2 regions of the Pseudoalteromonas sp. UBA2102 genome follow, and region 1 is predicted to be linked to the other one. Evidence: predicted binding sites of a transcription regulator. Region 1 holds the regulator's gene; the other holds the start of a gene.
What was found. The regulator sigma-54, encoded in region 1, starts transcription at its own class of promoters, with help from an activator protein. The targets are predictions, from matches to a motif close to GTTGGCACGNNNNTNGNNT.

Region 1 (3,146 bases):
TTTACAAAATTCTTTGTTGCTCAGTTTATCAGCTATGGTTGCCAGAGTCTTTAGGTGCTGTTGGTTATCGCCATCTGGTACGATGAGTGCAACAAAAATATCAACAGGGCAGTTATCAATAGCATCAAAGTTAACAGGAGTGTCGCTAACAAGTACTAAAGCCAGCGGCTCTTCTACGCCACCCATTCTGCCATGAGGAATGGCGATACCCCGGCCAATACCAGTACTGCCTAGCTTTTCTCTGCTTGCCAGCGCATTAAGAATATCTTGTTGTGGTAAGTAGGGGAGCTTTTCATGAGCAAGCTCACTGATAAACTCTAAAATTCTTTTTTTACTACTAAAAAGGACCGCAGCTTTGCTGCAGTCCTGGCATACTAATGTACTTAATTTCATAATATTAGTGTCTAGCAAGCTTCTCTTTATGTTTTATGACTTGACGATCGAGCTTGTCAATCAACGAGTCTATAGCGGCATACATATCTTGGTGCTCTGTTGAGGCAAATAAATCTGCGCCACTTACATGAATAGTCGCTTCTGCTTTTTGGTTGAGTTTTTCTACATCGAGAATGACATGCACATTGCTAATATGATCTGAGTGCCTTTCTAGCTTTGCAAATTTATTATTTACATAGTCTCTAAGTGAATCAGTTACTTCTACGTGACGACCAGTTAGGTTTAGTTGCATAAGCATTTCCTCTTTGTTTTTTACGTCTTATATCAAACTCTTTCTCTGATTTGACGGTGGAATAGCTAGCGATTCACGGTATTTTGCTATTGTGCGTCTAGCTACTTTAATTCCTTGCTCTGCCAATATATCCGCAATTTTACTATCACTCAATGGTTTAGCTGAGTTTTCCGCGGCAATTAGCTTTTTAATTAGGGCACGTATTGCGGTTGATGAACACTCGCCGCCATTTTCAGTGCTTACGTGGCTTGAGAAAAAATACTTAAGCTCAAATATACCACGTGGTGTATGCATATATTTTTGCGTAGTAACACGCGAAATTGTCGATTCATGCATTTCTACCATTTCAGCAACATCGTTTAAAACCATTGGCTTCATGGCTTCGGGGCCATGTTCAAAAAATGCCTGTTGCTGTTTTACAATACAGTTTGTTACCTTAAGCAGCGTGTCGTTTCTGCTTTCAAGGCTTTTTATAAACCATTTAGCTTCTTGTAAGTGAGAGCGAATAAACTGGCTATCACCACTTGATTTTACGGTACGTGACATAGCCGCGTACTGACTATTTACGCGTATTTTTGGCATGCTATCTGGGTTTAGCTCTACCACCCAGCGGCCTTTTATTTTTTTAACCGACACATCTGGTATCACATACTCCGACTCTTCCCTTACTATTGTATCTGCAGGTTTTGGGTTGAGGGTATGTATTAGGGTCATGACCTCTTTAAGCTCGTCTTCTTTAAGCTTAGTCTTTTTCATTAATGTACGATAGTCGCGTGCCGCTAATAGATCAATGTGATCGGTTAAGATCATTTTAGTTTGTTCTATAAAAGGGGTGTCTTTATCAAACTGGTTTAGCTGAATACACAAGCACTCTTGTAAACTGCGCGCGGCTATACCTACAGGGTCAAATAACTGAATACGCTTTAAAACGGCTTCTATTTCATCAAGTTCAACTTCAACTTCGTCATCGTTTTCTTGGTTAAAGCTCTCTAAAATCTCTTCGCAACTTAGCGTTAAAATACCCGAGTCATCTACAGCTTCTACAATGGCAATAGCAATGGCTTCGTCAGTTGGGCTAAAAGGAGTAAGCTGAAGCTGCCACATTAAATACTCATGTAGCGTTTCAGTAGAGGCACCTTGATAAATAGACTCATCTTCCGGCATTGGGCCTGAGGATGCCGCAGGGGCTGCGCTCATGTACTCATCCCAGGTTACATCCATTGCCATATCATCGCTAACGGTGTCTTTATTTAAAGCTTCGCCACTGTCTTGCTCGTACTCGCTGGTTGTACCGTCAGCCGATGCGCTTACGGTTACATCATCCGTATCTGCTTTTTGTTCATTTTTTCCAGCCGACTCTTCCGTGTAATCTTGCTCTTCTACTTCTAATAGCGGGTTGCTATCAAGTGCTTCTTGTATTTCTTGCTGGAGATCCAATGTACTGAGCTGCAGCAAGCGAATCGCTTGTTGCAATTGTGGAGTCATTGTAAGTTGCTGGCCCATGCGCAGCTGTAATGATTGCCTCATGTATCTCTAACAATCCTTTTATGTTGTTATAATTAATATTAGCAGATGCTTGTAGGTGTGGCTTAAATGTTACAGCCTAAATTGCTCGCCTAAATAAACATCGCGTACAGTTTTGTCATTTAATACGTGTTCTGGGGTGCCAGATGCAATTAGCTCCCCATGAGAAACAATGTAGGCTTTTTCACAAACATCAAGGGTTTCTCTTACATTGTGATCGGTAATTAATACGCCAATGCCACGGTTTTTAAGATGTTCTATTATTTTCTTTATATCTAACACTGAAATCGGATCAACACCAGCAAAAGGCTCATCCAATAAAATAAATTTAGGGTTTGCTGCCAGTGCTCTGGCAATTTCTACACGGCGGCGTTCACCACCAGAAAGCGCCATACCTTGGCTATCGCGAATATGCTGAATACTGAATTCATCAAGTAAGTTGTTAAGCGTTTCTTCTCGCGCGGCTTTATTGAGCTCTTTACGCGTTTCTAAAATAGCCATTAAGTTTTGATAAACTGTCAGCTTTCTAAATATTGATGACTCTTGCGGCAAATAGCCAATGCCTAAACGGGCGCGGCTGTGCATAGGTAATAACGTAATGTCGTTATCATCAATAGAAATTTTACCTTTGTCGCTAGGTACTAATCCTACAATCATGTAAAAGGTGGTGGTTTTACCTGCGCCATTAGGGCCCAATAAGCCAACAATGCTGCCGGCTTCTACCTCAAGGCCTACATTTTTTACAACTTGGCGGCCTTTATAGCTTTTTGCTAATAGTTTTGCTTTTAAGGTGCTCATGGTTGACCTTCGTTACCTGTTTTTTCTTTAATTTTTGCTTCAACAGGCACTAAAATTGTGTGGACACGATCCGTAGAGTTTTCGTCTTTTTCTGCGCTAATAAGCTGCTGCTGCATGTCGTAGGTAATACTTTTAGCAT
Region 2 (3,146 bases), on a different contig from region 1:
CGTAATTTTTGCAAGAACACTACTAAGTGGGCAATCTGTTGTTTTACTTGATGAGCCATTTAGCGCCTTAGATTGGTCAACGCGTTTTACTATGTTGGGGGCTGTTCAACAACTAAATAAATCCCATGGTATTAAATTTATTATTGTCAGCCACTCTTTAAAAGAGCTACTTTATTGCAGCGATACATTACTTCATATAGCGAAAGGCAACGTGTTCCAGTGCGGTGCAACACAAAAAGTGGTGCAAAGTATTTATACAAATAAGAGCCAAACGCCACTCAGTATACTTAGTTATAGTAAGCCTGAATTTAATGAGGCTTTTGGTCTTTACCAGCTTACTCTTAGTAATAGCCAGCAGCATTTATATGCAGTGCCTTCGCTGGTAAAACAAAACCATAAGTTAATTATAGAAAGCAGCCAAATAACCTACAGCAAAGTAAAACCAATTAACGAGAGCTGTGCAAACGTACTAATAGGTATGCTTGAAAATGCCCAGCAGCTTGATGAGCAATGGCTACTTACAGTTAACGTAGATACGCAATTACTGTATTGCGCGGTGTCTAAAAGGCAATGGCAGCAAAGTGCTGTAAGCCTAGGCGAGCAGATTTATTTAACAATAAATAACCTAGAAACGCTAAATTAGGCTCTAAAAAGCAGTCATGTATTTACCATGTACTAAATTAAGCACTGCAAACAGGGCAGTGCTTATTTTTAACAATGTTAAAACGGTTAAACTCCATACTCAAACCATCTACAAGTAATAGCTGCTCGGTGAGTTTACTAGGCAGTCCTGCAATAATTTTAAGTGCTTCAGTCGCTTGAATACTACCAATAAGCCCCACAATAGGAGAGAGCACGCCTGACTCTGAACAGCTTTGAGTTTGTTCGCCAAAGAGCTGTGACACACACCCGTAACAATGGCTATTAGGCGCCATTGTAAAGCAAGCTACTTGTCCCTCTAACCTTATAGCAGAGCCCGAAACCAAGGGCGTACGGGTGTTATAGCAGGCGCTGTTGAGTAAATTACGTGTTGCTAAGTTATCAGTGCAGTCAATAACTACATCTACTTTGCTAAGTAATTGTTCAAGCTGCGAGTTTTCATTTAAAAATTCATCAATAGTGTGGATCTCTATTTCATCATTTAACTGAGTTAACTGTTTTTTTGCACTGTGGGTTTTTAAGCACCCAACATCACTTTGTTTATAGAGCACCTGCCTTTGCAAGTTAGTTGCATCAACCACATCGTTATCTACAAGCGTTAACGTACCTACGCCCGATGCCGCTAAGTACTGCGTAACTGGGCAGCCTAATCCACCTAACCCCACAATAAGAGCATGACTTTGCCATATTTTTTCTTGTCCATCTATATCTAGCTGAGGAAGCATAATATGGCGAGAATAGCGTAATTGCTGCTGATACGTTAAAGGGGGTTTTTGCATTAATGAGTTCTCATAATTTTTTTTAACAATACCAATTAGTTAAAACCTAGAGCAAGTAAAGCTTAAAAATTCTTTGCACTGTTTACGCCCAACAAAGCTGCTTAAATAGTGCAAAGCGAAATAAATATTAATTCCCAAAAATATAAGTAACTGAAAAACCTACCTATTAATTGTTGGCTTAGTAATTGCTGAAAGCGGTTAACGTTAATTTAACAATCGTCGCAGTGTTATTACTACCAAAGTCGTACTCACTGCTTAAAATAATAATCGTTACAAGGAAAAAAACATGCAACCGAGTTCTGGGTTTAATCTCATATCGTTTAGCGGAAAAATGAAAATACTACATTTAAGCTGGATGGTGTTTTTTATCTCTTTTTTTGTATGGTTTAACCATGCTCCATTATTAGGGGCAATAGCGGGCTCGCTAGGTATAACTATGGCACAGGTAAAAACGCTGCTCATTTTAAATGTGGCCTTAACCATTCCGGCGCGTGTTGTTGTTGGCATGCTGACAGATAAATTTGGCCCGCGTATTGTTTATGCCGCTTTACTTATTTTATGTAGCATACCGTGTTTTATGTTTGCTATGGCCACCACCTTTGAGCAAGCCGCTATCGCGCGTTTTGCACTAGGCTTTATTGGAGCAGGCTTTGTAGTGGGCATTCGTATGGTGAGCGAGTGGTTCCCGGCTAATGAGCTTGGTACAGCAGAAGGTATTTATGGAGGCTGGGGTAATTTTGGCTCCGCTGCCGCTGCCATGTTACTACCTGTATTAGCGCTTATGTTTGGCGGCGACGATGGCTGGCGCTATGCCGTTGGTTTAACAGGCGTACTTAGCGTTATTTTTGGTGTTATTTGGTACATAAACGTAACCGATACACCAAAAGGGGGGACGTACTTTAAGCCTAAAAAAGTAGGCGCAATGGAAGTAACCAGTAAAGGTGACTTTGTATTATTGCTTATTATGAAATTACCTATGTATGGCGCACTGGCTTTACTTACTTGGAAGTTGTCTCCTACAGGCGCTAATTTAATTTCTGCCAATTTTGTTTTAGCCGTTTATGCATTTTTAGTGCTGTTATACGCTTACGAGGTATATAAAACCTTTGATATAAACGGACATATCTTTAAACAACCCGTGCCAGAATCACACCGCTACGAATTTAAACAAGTAGCTGTACTTAATATTTTATATTTTACTACCTTTGGCTCAGAGCTGGCCGTTGTATCTATGTTGCCATTATTTTTTATGGAAGTGTTTGGCCTCGATATGGTGTACGCAGGTTTACTGGCCTCTGCTTATGCGTTTATGAATTTAGCCTCGCGCCCGGGTGGTGGTTGGATCTCAGATAGAATGGGTCGTCGTAAAACACTTATTGTTCTTACCTCAGGGTTAGCTGTAGGTTACTTTGTTATGGGCTTAGTTGACGCTAGCTGGCCACTTTGGCTTGCTGTAGCTGCTGCCATGGCGTGTTCGTTCTTTGTGCAAGCTGGTGAGGGAGCGGTTTTTGCTGCTGTGCCACTTATCAAACGCCGCTTAACAGGGCAAATTGCAGGTATGACAGGCGCTTACGGTAACGTTGGCGCGGTGGTGTATTTAACGGCGCTCTCATTAGTGGATTACCAAACTTTCTTTATGATTATTGCTGCCAGTGCATTGTTAGGTTTAGGGGCGTTATTTTTCATGAAAGAGCCAGATGGGCACAT

Region 2: B2R65_RS05835 (NarK family nitrate/nitrite MFS transporter) is a predicted target of sigma-54. The motif match lies at 1,612-1,630, and genes of this name have one in related genera.

What each region holds. Positions count from the first base shown of each region.
Region 1 covers NZ_DCYU01000073.1:73,759-76,904, reverse strand. Annotated here, with positions in the region: gene B2R65_RS10365 (PTS sugar transporter subunit IIA) at 1-393, opposite strand, end outside; gene hpf (ribosome hibernation promoting factor) at 398-685, opposite strand; gene B2R65_RS10355 (RNA polymerase factor sigma-54) at 713-2,212, opposite strand; gene lptB (LPS export ABC transporter ATP-binding protein) at 2,282-3,007, opposite strand; gene lptA (lipopolysaccharide transport periplasmic protein LptA) at 3,004-3,146, opposite strand, start outside.
Region 2 covers NZ_DCYU01000048.1:1,388-4,533, forward strand. Annotated here, with positions in the region: gene B2R65_RS05825 (ATP-binding cassette domain-containing protein) at 1-643, shown strand, start outside; gene B2R65_RS05830 (HesA/MoeB/ThiF family protein) at 681-1,439, opposite strand; gene B2R65_RS05835 (NarK family nitrate/nitrite MFS transporter) at 1,726-3,146, shown strand, end outside.